Regions from separate parts of the Novosphingobium oxfordense genome, predicted to be linked through region 2. Evidence: predicted binding sites of a transcription regulator. Region 2 holds the regulator's gene; the other holds the start of a gene.
What was found. Region 2 encodes LexA, which represses DNA repair genes until DNA is damaged. Its sites were predicted from a motif close to GTTCCNCNCTTGTTCT; they were not measured.
Positions count from the first base shown of each region.

Region 1 (10,881 bases), 700 kb from region 2:
AACCTCGTCACCTCGCCCATGGCCAACGGTTTGTTCGACAAGGCGGTGGTTCTGTCCGGAGGGGACGGCACGCCGCTGGCCGACCCGGATCTCGCCTCGGCCGAAGCGGACGGCCTGCGCTTTGCGGAAGGCAAGGGCATTGCGCCTGACGATCCGGAGGTCGTGGCCAAGCTGCGCGCGCTGTCGGCGGACGATGTGGTGGACGGGCTGAACCTCGCTGCGCTTTTTGCGCCGTCGGATACGCCGCGCACTTTCGCGAGCCCGTTTCCGGACGGACGCATCGCGGTGGACCAGCGCAAGGCTTATGCCTCGGCCGAATTTCGGGAGGTGCCGATGATCATTGGCGCCACCAGCGATGATATTGGCGGCGTCACCGGCGGCATGATCGCGGGCGCGCGCCAGATTTCGGGGCTGGTGGCCGATCAGGGCGTTCCGGTCTGGGAATACCGCTTCGGTTATGTCGCCACTTCGCTGTCGGCCGAAGGCAGGGGGGAAAAGGGTGCGGCGCATGCCAGTGACATTCCCTTCTTCCTAGGCACGCAGGCGGTCAAGTACGGCGATGCCACCAGCGAGCGCGACAACGAAATGGGCCGGACCATAAGCGCCTATGTCGCCAATTTCGCGAAGACGGGGGATCCCAACGGGGCGGGGCTGCCGGCATGGCGTCCGCGTTCACGCCAGGGCGAGGCGATCATGGATTTTGCGCCGGACGGTTCGGCCACCTTCGGGCCCGATCCACTGCTGTCGCAGATCGAGGCAGCGCCGGACGGGCAATAGGCGTCAGATCACTGGGGGGTACCGGCGGAAGATTGCGTCCACGGTCCCAAGGACGGGCGCGTATTGCTGGCATGAAGCAGATGGGCGGGCATCCCCCAGCTGCCGGATGGAGTTCGCGATGGTTTGCAAAACCTAAACGCTCGTACGTTCGGATGATCCTGCAAACCATTTAAATGGCTGTTTACCAGCACTCAGTCAGAAATTTATCCGTGCCCGACCGTTTCGGTTGGGTGGGGGACTTCGATGACACTGGCTCGCCTGATCCATTTTGCGGAATGTGCATTTCTGCTTTTGCTTGCCTATCTGGTGGTTGGGCGGATGCTGCCGGCCATACCGCAGCATCCGCAGCTCTTGGTGTTTCTGATTGCCGAGCTGCTGGGTGTGGCGCTGATCCTGCTGCAGCGACCGGGTGACGTGGCGACGGGGCTAAAGACGGTATTGCTGGGCTTCGGCGGCACCGGTGCGGCGCTGCTGGTCGTGCCGAACGGCGTGCAACTGGCGCCCGATATCGTCTCGACCACGTTAATCGTCGGCGGCGTTGCGCTGTCGATCATCGCCAAGCTTTCGCTGCGGCGCAGTTTCGGGTTGGTGGCGGCCAATCGCGGCGTGAAAAGTGGCGGTCTCTATCGTCTGGTGCGCCATCCGATGTACATGGCCTATATCGTCAACCACGTCGGCTATCTGCTGCTTTACCTGTCGCCGTGGAACGTCGCGATCTACGCGCTGACCTGGATCCTGCTGTGGATGCGCACCGATGAGGAGGAGAAGGTCCTCCGCATCGATCCAAGTTATCGCGAATATGCGGCGAAAGTGCGTTCGCGACTGGTTCCCGGTGTGATCTGATATCTGGCCTGAGGCCCGCTCACACTTCGCTGGCGGGTTTCACGAAGCTGTCCAGCACGCGCTTGGCACCGGCCTGCTCGAAATCGATCTCCAGCTTGTTGCCTTCCTGCCCGGTGACTTTGCCGTAGCCGAACTTCTCGTGGAAGACGCGTGCACCGATCGCGATATCGGTGCGGGGCTTGGCGGCGAAGCTGGCGGCGCTGCGCGTCGATTCGGCGATGCGGCGCGGCTTGGGATCGTATTCCTGCGCTGCGGCGCGCTGCCAGCCGGGGCCGCGCGTCATCGTCCGTGCAGGCTGGGCGCGGGCCACTTCGGCGAAAGGATCGGCCATTTCCGTCCACTGCGCGCGCCAGAGCGAGGCACCGCCGGAAAGCGTGGTTTCCGCCTCGACATGGTCGTCCGGCAGCTCCGCGATGAAGCGAGAGGGAATCGAACTGGTCCACTGGCCATAGATGCGGCGATTGGCGGCGTGCAGGATCGTGCACTTGCGCCGTGCGCGGGTGATCGCAACGTAGGCGAGGCGGCGCTCTTCCTCCAGGCTGGCAAGGCCGCCTTCGTCCATCGCGCGCTGGGAGGGGAACACGCCTTCTTCCCAACCGGGCAGGAACACGTTGTCGAACTCCAGCCCCTTGGCGGCGTGCATGGTCATGATCGTGACCTTCTCCTCGTCCGACGCCGCATCGTTGTCCATCACGAGGCTGACGTGTTCGAGGAAGTCGCCCAGGCTTTCGTATTCCTCCATGGCGCGGGCGAGTTCGACCAGGTTTTCGAGGCGGCCCGCTGCTTCCGGTGTCTTTTCGGCCTGCAGGGCATCCGTATAGCCGCTCTCGTCCAGCACGGTGCGCATGAGGTCGGCCGGGTTCTCGGTGCCCGACAGATCGCGCCAGCGCGCAAAATCGCGCATCAGCGAGAGGAAGGTGTTGCGCGCACGGGCGGGCAGTTCGTCGGTATCGGCAATCTCGATCGCGGCCATGGCCAGCGGGATGGCCCGGCGGCGGGCGAGGGTGTGCAGCGCCTCCAGCGCCTTGGCGCCAAGGCCGCGCTTGGGGGCGTTGTAGATCCGCTCGAACGCAAGGTCGTCTGCAGGTTGAGCGATTACGCGCAGATAGGCGAGGGCGTCGCGAATTTCGGCGCGCTCGTAAAAGCGGAAGCCGCCGATAATGCGGTACTTCATGCCGATCGAGATGAAGCGGTCTTCGAACTCACGCGTTTGGTACTGCGCGCGCACGAGGATGGCGACCTGATCGAGCGGGGCGCCTTCGCGTTCCAGCCGCTCGATCTCGTCGCCCACGCGGCGTGCTTCCTCCGGCGCGTCCCACACGCCGATCACGCGGACTTTCTCACCGGGATGGCGTTCGGTCCACAGCGTCTTGCCCAGGCGCTGGGTATTCTCGCCGATCAGGCCCGAGGCAGCGGCCAGGATCTGCGGTGTGGAGCGATAGTTCTGCTCCAGCCGGATCACCTTGGCGCCGGGAAAGTCCTTTTCGAATTTAAGGATATTGGCCACTTCCGCGCCGCGCCAGGAATAGATCGACTGGTCGTCATCCCCCACCACGCAGATGTTCTTGCGCTCCTGCGCGATCAGCCGCAGCCATAAGTATTGGACCTGGTTGGTGTCCTGATATTCGTCCACCATCACGTATTTGAAGCGCTGCTGGTATTGCTCCAGCACTTCACGATTGGTGCGCAGGATGTTGAGCATGTGCAGCAGCAGGTCGCCGAAATCGCAGGCGTTCAGCGTCTTCAGGCGGTCCTGATAGAGCTGGTAGAACTTCTGGCCCCGCCCGTTGGCATAGGCCTCGTTCTCGCCGGCATCGAGATCGGCGGGGTTGAGGCCGCGATTCTTCCAGCGATCGATGCAACCGGCCAGTTGGCGCGCGGGCCAGCGCTTTTCATCCAGCCCCTCGGCCTGGATAAGCTGCTTGAGCAGGCGAAGCTGATCGTCGGTATCGATGATCGTGTAGTTTGGCTGAAGCCCCACCAGTTCGGCATGGCGGCGCAGCATCTTGGCGGCGATAGCGTGGAAGGTGCCCAGCCAGGGCATCCCCTCTACAGCGGGGCCGATCAGGTGGCCCACACGCTCCCGCATTTCGCGCGCAGCCTTGTTGGTGAACGTGACACAAAGGATCTCGCTGGGCCAGGCAAGGCGGCTGCGGACGAGATGCGCCAGCCTGCGCGTAAGCGCCGCCGTCTTGCCCGTGCCGGCCCCTGCCAGCATCAGCACCGGACCTTCGGTGGTCAGCACCGCCTCACGCTGGGGCGGGTTCAGCCCCTCGACAAGCGGGTCCGAAGCGGGGTCAGTCATGGGGGATTGCAGATCGTTCACCCGTGAACATCTAGGGAACGGGGCATCGCGGCGCAAGGCCGCTTCGTCGCATCGGCGGAACAATCCCCGGCACCGGGCGTCGCTTTCGCATAACGATCATACGGAGAGAGATGCCATGCGTATTTCCCTGTTGGCCGGGGCGGCTGTTCTGTCACTCGCCGCGCTGTCCGGCCCCATCCAGGCCCAAAGCACCGCCGGCGATGTCGCCCCCGCGCCCGAGGCGCCACCATCGCCCGCCGCGCCTTCCGATTCCGGTGCGATGACACCCGACCAGAAGAGCACTTACGATGCCTGGCCGGCCGACATGAAAGCCGACTACGATTCGTGGACGCCGGAGTACAAAGCCTACTTCTGGAGCCTGTCTGGCGAGCAGCAGAAAGGCTATTGGGCGATGACGGCCGATCAGCGCGGCCAGATCTACAAGATGAGCCCGGACCAACAGAAGATCGCCTGGACCGCCGTGGCCCAGCAGCTCAACGGACAGAAGCCGTCCACGCCGATGGCGCAGGCGAACCCGCCGGGTGAGGGCATGCCGACTACCGGCGTACCGGACCCGCAGGCGGCCGGCCAGTCGGTGCCGCCCGCCATGCCGGCGGACGAAAACTATCAGGGCGGACCCTACAAGGGGGCGCTTACTCCGCCGCCGGCAACGGCGATGGAAAAGGACTATCCGGTCTGCACGAAGAAACTTCAGGACAATTGCCGCAATCGCGGCGGCAAATGATCTGTGAAAATTTAAACAGAACTATCTTTGTTGGCGGGAACCAGAACCCGTCCGGTGAATTTCACCGGGCGGGATTCGTCTCGTCATTGGAGAAAACCGGATGTCCCGTTACTTGCTTATGCTTGCTGCCGCCGTCGTCGCGGCTCCTCTCGGAACGGCTGCCATGGCAGCGCCTCCGCCTCCCCAACAGAAGGCCGACGTGACCGCGCGCGACAGTCGTGGCCGGCCGACCGAGGTTTCGATCGACGGCCAGACTTACAAGGTCTGCTCGGCTACGGTGAAGGACAGCTGCATCAACCCGAGCCAGATCGGGGTAGTCCGCAGCACGCCCAAGAAGGCCAAGTCGGCCCACAAGAAGTAACGCCGTCAGGTATATGGGCGATCAGGCGGTGCGGCGCAGGATATGCAGCCGCGCCTTGCCGACGTCGCGCGTGGACTCAACCTCGAAGCCGCGGATCGACACGCTTTCGTCGCGCCCGGTTTCGAGGGTGACCCACGTCTGCTCGCCGATCCAGCCGAGCCGGTTCAGCTTGTCTATCGCCACTGCCCCTGCGCCGGTATCGTAAGGCGGGTCTAGCAGGACGAGGTCGAGCGTGTCTTTCGCCTGCCCCAGCGACATGACCGAGCTTGCCCGCACGTCGCTCTGCGCCTGCGCCTGCAAATTGGCGATGTTGGTGCGGATCGCGCGGATCGCGGCGGGATCCTGATCGACGAACAGGCAATGCGCCGCCCCGCGTGACAGAGCCTCTAGGCCGAGAGCGCCCGATCCCGCGAAGAAATCGGCCACTTTCAGCCCTTCGAACGTGCCAAGACGACTCGCCAGCATCGAGAACAGCGTCTCGCGCGTGCGGTCCGCCGTCGGGCGCGTGGTATCGCCCTCAGGCGTCGCCAGCTTGCGGCCGCGCCACTCGCCCGCGACGATGCGCAGGCCCGTACGTGCGTTTGCCGGCTTCATGCCTTCGCGTCCGGCAGGGTACGGCGGAAGTTCTCAAGCTCACGCTCGCTGACTTCGACGACCATGCCCTTGGGCAGATCGAGCAGGCGGAACGGGCCGTAGGACGTGCGAATCAGACGGCTGACCTGAAGACCCAGATGTTCGAGAACGCGGCGAACTTCGCGATTCTTGCCTTCGGTCAGGGTCATTTCGATCCACTGGTTGCGGCCGGTGCGACGTTCCATGTTGGCGTCGATCTTGCCGTAGACCACGCCCTCGATCTCGATCCCTTCGATCAGGTCTTCAAGCTGGTCCTGCGTGATGTCTCCGAACGTGCGTGCGCGATAAGTGCGCGGTACGCCGGTGGCGGGCAGTTCCAGCTGACGCTTGAATTCGCCATCATTGGTCAGCAGCAGCAGGCCTTCGGTATTGAGGTCGAGCCGGCCGATCGGCATCACGCGGCCCGCGCCTTCGGGCAGGGCGTTGCGCAGGGCGGTATAGATGGTCGGGCGGCCTACCGGGTCGCGCTCGGCGGTGATGAGGCCAGAGGGCTTGTGGAAGATGAAAAGGCGGGTTTCTTCCGCGTCCTTCACCGGATTGCCGTCCACGGTCACGCCGCGCAGGTTAGGCAGCACGGTGGAGGGCGTTTCGATCAGATCCTCGCCCAGCCGCACGCGGCCTTCGATGATCAGGCGCTCCGCCTCGCGCCGACTGGCGACGCCAGCGCGGGCGAGCAGCTTGGCAATGCGCTCGCCTTCGCGCACGGGCATGCCGGGCGTCTTGGCCGTGGGCGCTGCGGCGCGCGGTGCGGTGCGAACGGGCCGGGCCGGGCGGGCGCGACGCTCGTCATTGCGGCGCTCATCGGAACGAGCGGCGCCAGCGTAACGGTCATTGCCGTAGCGGTCGCTGCCGTAGCGTTCATTGCCTCCGCGCTCGTCGCGCGATCGTTCGCCGTAGGGGCGAGCGCTGCGGGGACGATCACCGCCTTCGCGTTCGCCTGAGCGGCCACCGGACGATCTGCCACCGGATGGCCTTTCGCCGAACGACCTGCCGTCGTCGGCCTTGCGCGGTCCCCGGCCGTACGTGGGCCGATCGCCGCGCTGGCCTTCGTTGCGGCCAGGGGCCCGATCGTCGCGGTTGCGATCACCGCGCGGGCGGTCATCGCTGCGGTATTCGCCGGACTTGCGTTCGCCATAGGGCTTGTTGCCGAACGACTTGCTGTCGGCAGAGTTGCGTGGGCCGCGGCCGAATGCGGGGCGTTCGCCGCGGGCGGCACCGCGCGCATCGCTGCGAGCATCGTCGCGCTGGCCTTCGCGGCGACTGTCGCCCCGTGCGCCGCGCCCGCTCGGAGCGTCGCCACGGGGGGCATCGCCACGGGCGCCGCCGCGTTGGCCGCTGCTACGAGAACCGCCACGGGGGCCGTCACGGAAGGAACCATCGCGCGAGCCGCCGCCGCCACGCTTCGGGCCGCCGGATTTAAAAGGAGGTTTGGACATTCGCCCGCCCATACCTGTTGATCGTCGCTTCATCCAGCCTTCCCTTGCGCCAAGGCCACGCTAGGTTACGGCAAATTCGCATATTTGCGTGTCTGGAACTTCGGGAGCACTGCGTGGACGCCCATAGCATCGAACAGCGTCGCGGCGTCTGGGATTCGGTAAAGCCTTATTTCGAGAAGGAATCGTTGGCTTCCTTCGCGCTGGGCCTGTCTTCCGGCTTTCCCTACGCGATGATCGGCGCGACCCTGACCACGCGCCTGGCGCAGGACGGGATCGACAAGAAGACCGTCACCGCGTTCACGCTGGCCTTCCTCGTCTACAACCTGAAGGTTTTCTGGGCCTGGATCATCGACGGCGTGCGCCTGCCGGTGATCGGCCAGATGGGCCAGCGCGTGTCATGGATGATGGTCTGCGGCCTGTTCGTGATGGCGGCGGTGCTGAACCTGGCCTTCGTCGATCCCGCGGCCGATATCAGTGCAACCATCATTGCCGCCGTATTGGTGGGCGTGGCGGGTGCCAGCTTCGACATCGTGATCGACGCCTATCGCATCGAAACGCTGAAGCCTTACCAGCTGGGCACCGGATCGGGGATGAGCCAGTATGGCTGGCGCATCGGCTCTGCCGGTGCCGGCGCACTGGCGCTGGTGCTCTCCGCACGCCATGGCTGGAGCGTGGGTTATGCCGCCTGCGCCTTCTTCGCTCTGCCTGCGATGTTGACCGCAGCGCTTCTGGGGGAGCCGGAACGCCGTAAGGTCGTGGTCGAAAAGCGCGGCGTGGTCGAAGTGTGGAATTCGATCGCGGGGCCTTTTGCAGAGTTCTTCCGCCGCAACGGCGCGTTTCTGGTCCTGACCTTCATCCTTGTTCACAAGATCGGCGATACGCTGGCGAACCTGACGTTCCGCCTGCTGTTCGACGATCTGAAGTTCTCCAATGACGAAATCGCGTTGTACGACGTCGGCCTCGGCTTCTGGGCTTACCTGATCGGCGTGTTCATCGGCGGCGTGGCATTCGCGAAGATGGGCCTCAAGCGCTCGGTCATGGTCTCGCTGATCCTGATGGGCGCCTCCAACCTCAGCTTTGCGGCGCTCGCGGCCGCTGGACACAGCAACTGGGGCATGGCGGGCGCGATCGGGTTCGAGAACATCGCATCGGGCTATGGCGGCGTGGTGGTGATCGCCTATTTCTCCGCGCTCTGCGATCTTCGCTACACCGCAGCGCAGTACGCGCTGATTTCGGCGGCGGCGAGCGTGGTCGGACGACTGCTTACCGGCACTACGGCGGGCGCCCTGATCGAGGCGATGGGCTACGTGAACTTCTACCTGCTCACCACCGTCGCATCGCTGCCGGGCATCGTGCTGTTCTGGTGGATGTGCCGCACCGGACTGGTCGATCAGGCGATGGGCACGGCGGGAGAAGACGTTTCCGAGCTGGAGGCGGATCCTTCCTGACCGAAGGGATTTTCATCAGGAGTGGGGCGACGCGAAAGGAGAAAGTGGCATGCTGCGAACGATTTGCCTTGCACTCATGCCAATGCGCGGGGCGGCCTTTGCGACCGCTTGCGGGCTGATCGCTGCGGCGCCGGCTGCCGCCATGGCTGCCGAAACCCCGCGCGATATTCTCACCACCGCCGCGTTCAACACCGATGACAAGGCGCGGGCGCTGCAACTGATCGGTCAGGCCATCGCCGGGGCCGACAGGGCTCTCGCCGCCCGCCCGGGCGATCGGGAGGCTGCGCTCCAGCGGGGCGTGGCCATCGGCTATCGGGGCAAGCTCACGCATAGCCGCACGGATGTGCGCGCCTCTTTCGACGTCTTTCAGCGGCTTCTGGCGCAGAATCCCCGCGATCCCGAAGTGCAGATGGCGATCGCCGCCTGGCACCTTGGCGCGGTGGACGAACTGGGCGGCTTCCTTGCGCGCACCGCGCTGGGCGCACGCAAGGATCAGGGCATGTCGGCAATGTCGCGGGCGATCGACTTCGGCGGCAACCGGGCATTCTATCCGGGAATGGCGGCCCTGTTGCAGATCCGCAGCGACCATGGTTCCGTCGCGCAGACGCGCAAGCTGGCAGAAGCGGCGGCCGCATCGCAGGCGCCGACGCCGCTCGACGCCATCGTGAAGCGCGCGGCCATCGCCATGTTGCCCGCATTGCGCGCCAACGACGGAAAGGCGGCGGCTGCGCTGGCGTTGAAGCTACTGCCGTTCGGCAAGTTGGGCTAAGGCTCAGTCAGGCACTTCGTCGTTGCCCTTCAGCACGACGCCGGCAAGGTAGAGCGAACCCGCGATCAGCACCGGCAGGCCATCGTTCGGCAGATCGGCCAGGGCATCACCCACGCTATCCGCCGCGAGTGCAACGGAGCCGAAGCTTTCCGGGCCATGACAATCATGACCCGGCACCGGCACCGCGCGAATGCTGGCGATGCTCTGCGCCAGCGGCGCGGTGAGCGCGCGCGGATCCTTGTTCGCCAGCATGCCGATGACAAGGTGCAGGCGCTGTCCGGCGAAATGGCGGGCAATGGCAAGGCCGGCGTCGGGATTGTGACCGCCATCCAGCCAGACCTCCCGCGCACCGGCATGGCGCGTCAGCGGGCCATGGGAAAGGCGCTGGAGCCGAGCCGGCCAGCGGGCGGCGCGGATTCCTTCTGCCATGGCTTCGGGCGATACAGTCACGCGGTCCTGATGGCGCAGGATGGCCACGGCGAGTGCGGCGTTTTCGGCCTGATGCGTGCCGGGCAGGGCAGGCAGCGGCAAGGCCAGTTCGCCGTGACGGTCCGAATATTCGATCACGTCACCCACGGCCGCGTCCCAATCGCGCCCGCGCATGTGCAGCGGCGCTCCGGCGGCAAGCGCGGCGCGCTCGATTTCGAGTTCGGCGCTTTGCGGATAGGACAGCGTGACCACGGGCGCGGGGCTGCGGACGATGCCGGCCTTCTCGAAGGCGATGCGGGCGAGCGGTTCTTCCGGCGCGCCTTCTTCGGGCCGCAGCAGGAACGCCTCATGGTCGATGCCCAGCGTGACGATTCCGCATGCGGCGGGGTGTTCGAGCACGTTGGTTGCATCCAGCCGACCGCCCAGGCCGACTTCGATCACACAGGCATCGGCCGGTTCGCGCGCGAAAGCCAGGAAGATCGCAGCTGTCGTTACTTCGAAGAAGCTGGGGCCCAGATCCTCACCCGCGTCGAGCACTTCGGCGAGCAGGTCGGCCAGCATTTCGTCTGAGATCAGTTTGCCGCCAAGGCGAATACGCTCGTTATAGCGGACCAGATGCGGCTTGGTGGCGGAATGGACCTTCAGCCCCTGCGTCTCCAACATGAAGCGCAGGTAGGTGCAGGTCGATCCCTTGCCGTTGGTGCCGGCGACATGGAAGGTGGGTGGCAGACGCTTTTGCGGATTGCCCAGCCGTTCCAGCAGGGCAAGGATCGTCTCCAGTCCAAGACGTCCCTGCGGTATGGACAGCGCGGCAAGCCGGTCAAGCTGGGCCTGGACGCGTGGGTCTTCGGAAACGGCGAAGTCTTTCATGGCACCCGTCTGGAAAAGCACATCGCGGCAAGCCTTGTCGGCCGCCGCGATGCACGGATTGCGTCCTCGTCACGCGTTTCGCAATGACGAAGTTTAGGGACGAAGTTCTGGATGTCAGCGCGCGGTGTGGACCGCTTCCGCCAGCGCGGCAGTCAGTTCGCGCAGATGGGCCGGGGCGTCCGTGCCGTGCTGCTTGACCAGATCGACCAGTGCCGAGCCCACGACCACGCCGTCCGCCACCTTCGCGATGGCACTGGCCTGTTCG
Region 1 is NZ_CP147005.1:740,785-751,665, forward strand. It holds gene WBP07_RS03305 (carboxylesterase/lipase family protein) at 1-777, shown strand, start outside; gene WBP07_RS03310 (methyltransferase family protein) at 1,021-1,620, shown strand; gene WBP07_RS03315 (ATP-dependent helicase) at 1,640-3,925, opposite strand; gene WBP07_RS03320 (hypothetical protein) at 4,062-4,670, shown strand; gene WBP07_RS03325 (hypothetical protein) at 4,834-5,031, shown strand; gene rsmD (16S rRNA (guanine(966)-N(2))-methyltransferase RsmD) at 5,053-5,625, opposite strand; gene WBP07_RS03335 (pseudouridine synthase) at 5,622-7,100, opposite strand; gene WBP07_RS03340 (MFS transporter) at 7,214-8,548, shown strand; gene WBP07_RS03345 (hypothetical protein) at 8,631-9,317, shown strand; gene WBP07_RS03350 (bifunctional folylpolyglutamate synthase/dihydrofolate synthase) at 9,321-10,616, opposite strand; gene trpA (tryptophan synthase subunit alpha) at 10,731-10,881, opposite strand, start outside.
Region 1: WBP07_RS03315 (ATP-dependent helicase) is a predicted target of LexA. The motif match lies at 3,950-3,965, and genes of this name have one in related genera.

Region 2 (10,881 bases):
CGAAGAGGCATTGTCACGGCTGCGCGAGGGTAAGCCCGCGCTGCTCTGGCGCAGCCTCGTCGCCGATACCGAAACGCCGGTGGGCGCCGCGCTCAAGCTCTTCACCGAAGGGCGCGGCGACTTCCTGCTCGAATCGGTGGAAGGCGGCGCCGTGCGCGGTCGCTACAGCCTGCTGGGCCTCGATCCGGACCTCGTTTTCCGGGCCGAGGGCCATGCCTGCGCGATCAACCGCAAGTGGCAGCATGACCGCGAGGCGTTCGAGCCCCTGCCTGGCGATGCGCTCGCTGAACTGCGCGGCCTGGTCGAATCGTGCCGGTTCGACGTTCCGGCCGAACTCCCTAAGGCACTGGCGTGCCTGGTCGGCTACTTCGGCTACGAGACGATCGGCCTTGTCGAAAAGCTGCCCCGCGCGCCGCAAAGCCCGCTCGAATTGCCGGACATGCTGTTCGTCCGCCCCTCGGTAATCCTCGTTTTCGACCGGCTGAGTGACGAACTGTTCTGCGTTGCTCCGCTCTGGCCTGAAAACGGCGTGCCCGAAAGCCTCGTGGAAACAGCTGCCGAGCGGATCGACGAAGCTCTGCGCAAGCTGACTGCCCCGGTTCCCGCCTCACCCGCCATCGCGGACTTGCCAGAGCCGGTGCGAACGCCCGTGATGACCGCCGAAGACTACAAGGCGATGGTCACCCGCGCGAAAGACTACATCGAGGCGGGCGACATCTTCCAGATCGTGCTGGCCCAGCGTTTCACCTGCGAATTCCCGCTGCCACCGGTCGCGCTCTACCGCTCGCTGCGCCGCGTGAACCCCTCGCCGTTCCTCTATTTCCTCGACCTGCCCGGCTTCGCGATAATCGGATCGAGCCCGGAAATCCTCGTGCGTGTACGCGAAGGTGAAGTGACGATCCGCCCGATTGCCGGCACCCGCCCGCGCGGCAACACGGTAGCCGAAGACAAGGCCAACGAAGTCAGCCTGCTGGCCGATCCCAAGGAACGCGCCGAGCACCTGATGCTGCTCGACCTTGGCCGCAACGACGTGGGCCGCGTCTCCGCCGCCGGCACCGTGGAAGTGACCGACAGCTACACGATCGAGCGCTACAGCCATGTGATGCATATCGTCTCGAACGTGATCGGCCGACTCGACACCGAGAAGCACGATGCCATCGACGCTGTCTTCGCGGGTTTCCCGGCCGGCACCGTCTCCGGCGCCCCCAAGGTCCGCGCCTGCGAGATCATCGCCAGCCTCGAACCCGAAACGCGCGGCGCCTATGCCGGCGGCGTCGGCTACTTCGCGCCTGACGGCTCGGTCGATTCGTGCATCGTTCTTCGCACCGGTGTGCTGAAGGATGGCGTGCTGCACGTACAGGCCGGCGCCGGCATCGTTGCCGATAGCGATCCGGACTATGAGCAGCGCGAATGCGAAGCCAAGTCCGGCGCCCTGTTCGCCGCCGCACGCGAAGCGATCCGCGTCGCCGGAGAACCGGGTTTCGGCCAGTGACGGGTTCCGGACAGTGAAGCGCGCCGCTCTGGCGGCTGCGTTTTCACTCGTCGCCTGTTCATCGGGCGCCCAGCAGCAGCAAAGGCAGGCGGAAGCCCCGCCTCCGCCGCCCTGCGAAGGCGCTTCGTTCGAAGGCGCGAGTTTCACGCACTGCACCGCCACGCCCGGTCGCCACACGATCCACCTCGTGCTAGGGCCGCAGAACGGCGCGCCCTATCGCAGCCTGTCGCAACTGGCCGTAAGTCGCCCCTCGGGCAGCCCGGCGGTCGCCTTCGCGATGAACGGCGGCATGTTCGATGCGGATGGCAAACCCATCGGTTATGCCGTGATCGAGGGCCAGCGCATCCATGCGATCAACACCAATAAGGGCTGGGGTAATTTCCACCTCCTGCCCAACGGCGTGTTCTTCGGCGATGCTGCCGGCCACTGGCAGATCCGCACGAGCGAGGACTTCGCCGGCCACATCAACAACCGACCGGACTTCGGCACCCAGTCGGGCCCGATGCTGGTGATCGACGGCACGTTGCACCCGAAGATCGATGCGGACGGCCAGTCGCTCAAGCTGCGCAATGCCGTGGGCGTAGACCGGCAAGGCCGCGCGCACTTCGTCATCTCGGACGAGCCGGTCTCGTTCGGCAAGCTGGCGCGGCTGTTCCGAGACAAGCTGGATTGCCCCAACGCGCTGTTCCTCGACGGCAGCGTGTCCTCACTGTGGGACCCCGAACATGGGCGCGTGGACGGCGGACCGCCGCTCGGCCCCTTGATCGTCGTCGAGAAAAGCGCAAAGGGCTCTAACGGAAAGGACAGGCCATGATCCTCGTCATCGACAACTATGACAGCTTCACCTGGAACCTGGTCCATTACGTGATGGAACTGGGCGCCGAAGTCGAAGTGGTGCGCAACGATGCGCTTTCGGCCGGTCAGGCCATTTCCAGCGGCGCGCAGGGGTTCCTGATCTCGCCCGGCCCCTGCACCCCCAACGAAGCCGGCATCAGCCTGGACCTCGTGGGCGCGGCGGCGGACGCCGGAAAACCGCTGCTGGGCGTGTGCCTGGGGCACCAGTCGATCGGCCAGTACTTCGGCGGCAAGGTCGTGCGCGGCGGGCTGATGCACGGCAAGACGTCACCCGTCACCCATGACGGCACCGGCGTCTTCGCCGGATTGCCCTCCCCCTTCACCGCCACGCGCTACCACTCGCTGATCGTCGAGGATATTCCCGAGACGCTGGTGGTGAACGCCCGTTCCGACGACAACCACGTCATGGGCTTTCGCCACGCCTCCCTGCCGATCCACGGCGTGCAGTTCCACCCGGAAAGCATCGCCACCGAACACGGCCACGCGATGCTGGCGAACTTCCTGCGCAGTTGCGGAATGGATCCAAAACTCCCCGCCCGTCTCGACACCGGTTTGGCAACGGCATGACGACCATGATTCTGCCCGACCCTCTCCACCCCATCGAGGAAGCCGAAGCCGAAGAGGCTTTCGGCGCCATCCTCGATGGGCGCGTAGGTGACGACGCCGTCGTCCGCTTCCTCCTAGCCCTCACCGAACGCGGCGAGACGGCAAGCGAGATCGCCGGCGCCGCCCGCGCCATGCGTAGTCGCATGATCCCGATCGAAGCGCCTGCAAACGCCATCGACGTCTGCGGCACCGGCGGCGATGGGCACCACACGCTCAATGTCTCGACAGCGGTTTCGCTGGTCGTTGCCGCCTGCGGCGTGCCGGTGGCCAAGCACGGCAACCGCGCCGCCAGTTCCAAGGCCGGCGCGGCAGATACGCTGGAGGCGCTGGGGCTCAATCTCGACCGTGCAGCCGAAACCGCGGAAGAGACGCTGGGCGACCTCGGCATCTGCTTCCTCTTCGCTGCGCGCCATCACCCTTCGATGGGCCGCATCATGCCGATCCGCAAGGCGATCGGCCGCCGCACCATCTTCAACCTGATGGGCCCGCTGGCAAATCCGGCTAACGTGCGCCGCCAACTCGTCGGCATTGCTCGCCCCGCTTATGTGCCGATCTATGCCGAAGCCCTCATGAGCCTTGGCAGCGAGCACTCCTTCGTCATCTCCGGCGATGAAGGGCTCGACGAACTGAGCCTAGCCGGCGGCAACGAAGTGGCCGAGATCAAGAACGGCGAACTCTCCATGCGCCGTGTTTCACCCGAAGACGTCGGCCTGGCGATCGCACCGGTCGGTGCCATCCGGGGCGGCGACGCTGCGCATAATGCAGACGCGCTCCGCCGCCTGCTGATGGGTGAACATGGCCCCTATCGCGATGCCGTGCTGCTCAACGCCGCCGGCGCGCTGATCGTCGCGGGCGAGGTGGATACCTGGCGCGAAGGTGTCGAAGAAGCCGCCGAAGCCATCGACAAGGGCCTCGCCAACGCCCTGCTCAACTGCTGGATTTCCGCGCTCAAGGCCTGAGCCGCGCGAGAGGGTTACAATGTCCGACAAGCTTACAGAGATCTGCGACACCAAGCGCGAGGAAGTTGCCGAGCGCAAGGCCGTGGCCACGATGGCCGACCTCGACGCGCACGCTGCGCACCAGACCGCCCCACGCGGTTTTGAGGCCGCCCTGCGCGCCAAAGCCGAGAACGGTTTCGCGCTGATCGCAGAAATCAAGAAAGCATCGCCGTCCAAAGGACTGATTCGGCCTGATTTCCGTCCCGCCGAGCATGCCGTTGCCTACGAGCGCGGTGGTGCAGCCTGCCTCTCGATCCTGACCGATGCACCGTACTTTCAGGGACATGAGGACTTCCTGATGGATGCCCGCGCGGCCTGCACGCTGCCGGTGATCCGCAAGGACTTCATGGTCGATCCCTGGCAGGTCGCCGAAGCTCGGGCGATCGGCGCCGATGCGATCCTGATCATCGTCGCCGCGCTCGATGACGTCTTAATGGCCGAGATTGAGGCCGCCGCCCACGAACGCGGGATGGATTGCCTCGTCGAAGTTCACAACGAGTCTGAAATGGAGCGCGCAAGCCGGCTGAAATCGCGGTTGATCGGCGTGAACAACCGCGATCTCAAGCGCTTCGTAACGGATATTGCCACGACCGAACGCCTGGCACCGCTCGCGCCCGAAGGCACGCTGCTGGTCAGCGAGAGCGGCATCAACACGCACACCGACCTCGAAAGACTCGCAGGTTGCGGTGCTCGAACCTTCCTCGTCGGCGAAAGCCTGATGCGTGAAGCTGACGTCGAAGCGGCAACGCGCGCGCTGCTGACCGGTCGTTAACCGTCAGGTCAGCGGCAACATCAATTCGGTAAGCGCCTCTGCCGCGGAAAACTGCGGATAGAGGCGTACCCGCTCACAGAAGAGCGGAAAGTCGCGCAAGGTTTCGCCGCTCGCCGGCAACCAATCGCGATAGAGCCGCAAGGCCGGCTCTTCGAGGTCCATGGCTGGCCCCTTCTCCGGCAGGAGCACACAACGCCCTCCTGGGATTTCCGCGAGATATACACCTGCAGCCTCATCGCCATTGAACCATCCCGGAACCGACGCGCAAAGCATCACTCGATACTCGCGATCCGCGCGAGGATCGGTCGGGAATACATTGAAAGTACGAGATTTTTTCGGTGTAAATCCGACTTCGCGTCGCCATTCGATAAAGCGGCGGATCGTATCGCCAATGCCGCCGGGATCGCCGCGATGCTCCATCACCGCCACGCGGACGGGCTCGAAGTCGCGAATTTCGATGTCTGCAGTGTCGGCATCGGTCATGGTTCTGCTCCTTGCTTCCTGAAGTGCTTCGCTCATCGCCTGCCATGACGCGCGAAAGGCCGAGGGTGCCTGCCCAAGTCGAGCCCGAAAAGCCCGCGTGAATGCCTCCGGCGTTTCGTATCCGGCATCCATTGCCGCATCGATCACCCGCGTGCCCGGCCGGAAAGCCAGTTGCATACCCGCGCGGTGCAGCCGCGAAAGCTGCACGAAACGTTGGAGCGGCAAACCGGTGAGCGCACGAAACTGGCGATGAAAGTGAAACGGCGAAAATCCGGCCCAATCTGAGATCGTTTCGAGATCATGCTCGGCATCCGGCTCGGCTTCGATCCGCGTGATCACACGCGCCATCCTGTCCAAGTAGCGCTTTCGGAAAAGCTCAGATGATTTCGAGGTTTGCGTCATAGAACCCGTCTTGCCACGACCATCGCTGACAGACCTGACCGATCTTGCGAATATCATCGCGGCCTTACTGTCCTATCCCTGCGAAATCTGCCATCGAATGGCCATGATCGGCTTCGTATCTCCTCATGAAAGCGCACGAATCCGCCAATCCGGCCCGGACGCGAATTTTGCTTCAGGACCGTGTAAACTGTGTCAACCGTGTCACCTTGCAGCCCGAACGACAGGCAAAAAATGACCAAGAGCCTTACGCATATCGATTCGGACGGAACCGCGCGCATGGTCGATATCGGCGCCAAGGCCGAGAGCCGTCGGCTTGCTGTCGCGTCAGGTCGGATCTCCATGTCGGCGGAAGCGCTGGAGGCCATCCGCGCCGGAAATGCCCCGAAGGGCGATGTCCTTGGAACTGCACGCATCGCCGGCATCATGGCCGCCAAGAAGACGGCCGACCTCATCCCCATGTGCCATCCATTGATGCTCGATGCCGTCAACGTCGATTTCACGTTCGAAAACGACGCCATCCGTGCGACGGCAACGGCGTCTCTCTCGGGCAAAACTGGCGTGGAAATGGAGGCAATAACAGCAATTTCCATTGCACTCCTGACAATCTACGACATGGCGAAGGCTCTTGACAAAGGCATGGTGATCGGCGGCATCCGCCTCATCGAGAAGCGCGGCGGAAAGTCCGGCCACTGGGTTGCGGAAGGAATTGCGGAATGACGCGGCCGCCCATGCTGACACTCGAAGAAGCCCAGGCGCGCCTGCTGGCGCTGGTCGCCCCCCTCCCCATCGAACGCGTGGACATGGAAGGCGCGATCGGCCGCTACCTGGCAGAGCCGCTGCTGGCGCGCCGCACCCAGCCCGCTGCCGATGTGTCTGCAATGGATGGCTATGCCGTCACGGCCGGTGATCTGGCCGGACCCTGGCAGGTCGTCGGCGAAAGTGCAGCAGGGCATCCTTACGGCGATGTCGTGACGCCGGGCCAGGCGGTGCGAATCTCGACCGGAGCCCTGATCCCTGCTGGCGCCGAAGCGGTCATTCTGCAGGAAGACCTTGTTCGCGATGGTCGTCGCATCACATTGGCCGGCGATGCCCCCTCACCCGCCGACAAGCATGTGCGATGTCGCGGCATGGATTTTCCCGAAGGCAAAGAAGTCTTGCCCGCCGGTACCCGCATCGGCCCCATGCAAGCCGCCTTGGGCATGGCTGCCGGCCATAAGCACCTCCCTGTACGCCGCATACCCCAACTCGTGGCGATCGACAGTGGTGACGAACTCGCGTCCGATCCCGAACAGTGCGAACCCCATCAAATCCCCGCCAGCAACGGCGCAATGCTTGCGGCTCTCGCGCGGAGTATGCCGGTGCGGGTCGACCATATCGGCCCCGTGGAAGATCGCTTGGACGCACTGATCCAGGCTTTCGAGAGCGCGGCGGAGGCCGATGTGATTGTCACCAGCGGCGGCGCCTCGGTCGGTGATCATGACCTGATTCGCCCGGCACTCGAAGCATGGGGCGCCGAAATCGATTTTTGGCGGGTGGCGATCAAGCCCGGCAAACCCATCCTTGTCGCGACCAGGACGCATGGGTCACACCGGCAACTGATTATCGGGCTGCCCGGAAATCCAGTGTCCAGCCTCGTCACAGCCTACCACTTCCTGCTTCCCGTTTTGCGCGCGATGTTGGGCGCGGCAAAGCCGAAGGCAATGCCGATCCTGACCCGGCTAGGGAGCCCTCTTCCCGAGAGCGGTGACCGGCGCGAATTCCTGCGAGGCCTGTGGGACGGTGAAAACGTGACCGCGCAAGTCCTGCAAGACAGCGGCGCGCTGGCCTCGCTAGCGGCAAGCAATGTGCTGATAGACCGCCCACCCCATGCGCCGCCTGCAGCGATTGGCGATCCGGTCTGGGTCTACTTGCTCCAGAATGGCGGTATTGCTTGACGTTACCACATTCGTTGCTTAATTGTTCCCTCATTGTTCGCGAACGGACCTGCAAGTGTTCTTCGCGAAGGGAACATGGCCGCGGTTTGCGGCGAAGCAGGTGAGGCAGGCCAGATGTTGACGCGCAAGCAGCACGAATTGCTCCGGTTCATCCAGGTGCGGCTCGAAGAGAGTGGCGTCTCGCCCAGCTTCGAGGAAATGAAGGAAGCGCTCGACCTCAAGTCCAAGTCCGGCGTCCATCGCCTGATCTCGGCTCTCGAAGAGCGCGGCTTCATCCGGCGCCTGCCCAATCGTGCCCGCGCCCTGGAAGTGCTTCGGGCACCCGACGATCTCAGCAGCAAGTCCGCAACCACTGCAGCACCGCGCGAGACGCCCCCGTCACTGCGACCGGCGCCGCGTGCGTTGGAAGCTGCCAACGATGTGATCGAGATCCCGCTGCATGGACGGATCGCCGCCGGCGTACCGATCGAGGCGATCGAAGGTCAGTCGATGCTTCCCGTTCCCGCCGCCCTACTTGGGTCAGGCGATCATTACGCGCTCGAAGTATCGGGCGACTCGATGATAGAGGCGGGCATTCTCGATGGCGATCTTGCCCTCGTGAAGCGCACGGACACCGCCCGTGACGGCGAAATCGTCGTCGCGCTGATCCGGGGTGAAGAGGCCACCCTGAAATATCTGCGCCGAGAAGGGCCGCAGGTACGCCTTGACCCGGCGAACGCAGCTTACGAACCGCAGATTTACGGCGCGAGCGAGGTGCAGGTTCAAGGGAAGCTGGCTGGCATTCTGCGCCGTTACCATTGATTTTGAATTGCCTGCCTCCACGCCCCGGCGAGGAGGCAGGTCCCGATTGGCAGGCGATTCCGGCCAGCCTTCCTCATTGATGCCACCAGCCATGTTCACCCTGTTGCTCTGCAACAGTACGGAACGTCCGCCCGTCAAGATCGATGGTGATCCCGCCGGTTCGCTTGAGCATTGGCCGGTCGATGCGAAGCCAGCGTGGCTGACAGCCTTGTGGCAGGCGGCGATCGGCAATGACTATATCAGAGCGTCGGCAGGCTTGGGACAGTTGAGCCACTGGAACGTAAGCGGTGCTGCGAGCGACGAGAACATGCCAGGTTCGCCCCCCGCGCAGAAGCCTGACCGCGCAAAAATCCTGATTGCAGCGAACTTCAGGCTGATCAGTCAATAGCAAGGGAGCGTTACGCTGGCCCGCTATTTCCATGAAGTTGTCCATGGCATAGCCGCTTTTGCTTTCGCGCAGGGTTGCAAGTCGCGCCTCACTGCCGACAGCCATTCCAATGTAGTGCCCGTCACCGGCCACGAGAATATCTGGCGGTGTCAGAAACGCCAATCCCACAGCCCCGGCCAAGGCAGGCAACAAGCCGAACCATCGCACTCGCCCGGACCATAGCGCCAGCCACAATCCACCCACTACAAAAAGCAGAAAATGCGCACCTCCCATGACGGGCATAAATCGCACGGCACCGGGAAGCGCGGCCACGGCGTGCGCGATGTCCAGAAGAATGGCTATGGCGTGGTCGGCAAGCCACCAAAGCGGCGCGCCCAGCCCTGCAACGTCTAGCAACAGAGCAAAGGCAACCAGCGGCATGACGATAAATGTCGTCAACGGAATCGCCACAAGATTTGCCAGGGCACCGTACACTCCGGCACGGTGGAAATGGTAGAGGCCGATCGGCACAAGCACGAGATCGATCGCGATGCCGGTTACGAGCATGATCGCAAGAGCCCGCAGGATTCGCGCGATCATCCCCTCGTCGCGAGGCGCCATCCAGCGCTTCACCGGTCCAGCATTCGCCACCGTTATCAGCGTCAGCACGGCCGCGAAGCTCATCTGAAAGCTGGGGCCGATAATGGATTCGGGCCAAAGCACCATGACCACGAAAGCACCCGTCGCCAGCAAACGAACCGACAAGGCCTCCCGCCCCAAAGCGAGAGCTATGAGCACCAGCAGCGCCCCGGCGCAGGATCGCACCGTCGGCACTTGCGATCCCGTCAGCAAGGTATAGCCGATCCCGGCGAGTGCCCCCAATGCAGCCGCAACGATCGGCAGACGGCACCGCAGAGCCAACGCTGGCGACAGCGCCAACAGACGCAAGGCGAGGAAATATACAGCACCGATCACTGCGCTGACGTGAAGGCCGCTGATGGAGAGCAAGTGGGCCAATCCCGCATCGCGCATCGCCTGCGCGTCGTTTTGCTCGATCGCCCCCATATCCCCTGTCGCGAAAGCGATCGCGATACCGGCCACGCTGCCCGATAATTTTGAGCGAATATGTTCGGACAGTTCTGCACGCCACGCCCCCAGAACATCACCGCCGTTTCCAGTTTCGAGAACCTCTACCGGCTCCAGCACGCTTCCCGAGGCCGATATCCCCGCAAACCACGCCGCCCGGGCGAAATCGTATCCTCCGGGAAGCAGCGGTGGCGCTGGCGGCGCAAGCCTGCCTCGGAAGCGTATCAAGGCGCCCCCGGTCAGCGGGGGCGTCGTTTCCGGGCGTACCCCAGCCATTCCGACTCGATCCGGCAGGTTGACGCGCACTTTGATTGCACGCGCCGTTCCTGGCTCGCGCATAGATAGCAGCAACCGTTTTTGCGCCAGCGCCGGCTGCTCTTCGACGGACAGCACCCTTGCCGCAAAAATGCCCGATATTGGCCGAGAAATGGGCGCAGATCCGACCATTGCCGAGCGCCCCCACGCAAAAAGACAACCAAGCGCCAAAACCAGCGCCATGGAGATGAGGGCCGTCCGCAGGTATGGAAAGTGCGTTCGACCGTGCCGCCAGACGCTGGCACCGATTGCGATCGCCGCACTTGTTGCGCAAAATGCAATCCACCATCGAGGCCCGGGCATGGTAAACCAGCCCGCAATTCCGGTGCCGAATCCCACTGCGAGCCAGGGTGCGCGCTCGAAAGTGCAGTTCGAAAGAAAACACTCGACACCAGCCAAACTGCTCGACATGTGGCTCTGGCTGATCCATGGGCGATGCTGCAATGCAGCGCTCCCGGCAGGAGCCGGAAAGCAGGGATCATCGGTCGTGGCGGCGTGACTGGCCATGGTCGACATTAGGACGGAAGGTAGTAGCAATGGCAAGCGGCAGCGCATCGAGCGGACAGACGGCAGGAAAGACCGTCGTCACGCGCTTTGCCCCCTCGCCCACGGGTTTTCTCCATATTGGCGGCGCGCGCACCGCGCTGTTCAACTGGCTCTATGCACGCCATTTCGGCGGCAAATATCTCCTCCGCATCGAAGATACCGACCGCGCCCGCTCGACCGAGCCGGCCATCGAGGCGATTTTCGACGGGTTGAACTGGCTGGGC
Region 2 is NZ_CP147005.1:1,438,462-1,449,342, forward strand. It holds gene WBP07_RS06620 (anthranilate synthase component I family protein) at 1-1,492, shown strand, start outside; gene WBP07_RS06625 (phosphodiester glycosidase family protein) at 1,506-2,306, shown strand; gene WBP07_RS06630 (anthranilate synthase component II) at 2,303-2,914, shown strand; gene trpD (anthranilate phosphoribosyltransferase) at 2,920-3,912, shown strand; gene trpC (indole-3-glycerol phosphate synthase TrpC) at 3,932-4,723, shown strand; gene WBP07_RS06645 (GyrI-like domain-containing protein) at 4,727-5,554, opposite strand; gene moaC (cyclic pyranopterin monophosphate synthase MoaC) at 5,840-6,325, shown strand; gene WBP07_RS06655 (molybdopterin molybdotransferase MoeA) at 6,322-7,542, shown strand; gene lexA (transcriptional repressor LexA) at 7,657-8,343, shown strand; gene WBP07_RS06665 (ComEC/Rec2 family competence protein) at 8,417-10,555, opposite strand; gene gltX (glutamate--tRNA ligase) at 10,648-10,881, shown strand, end outside.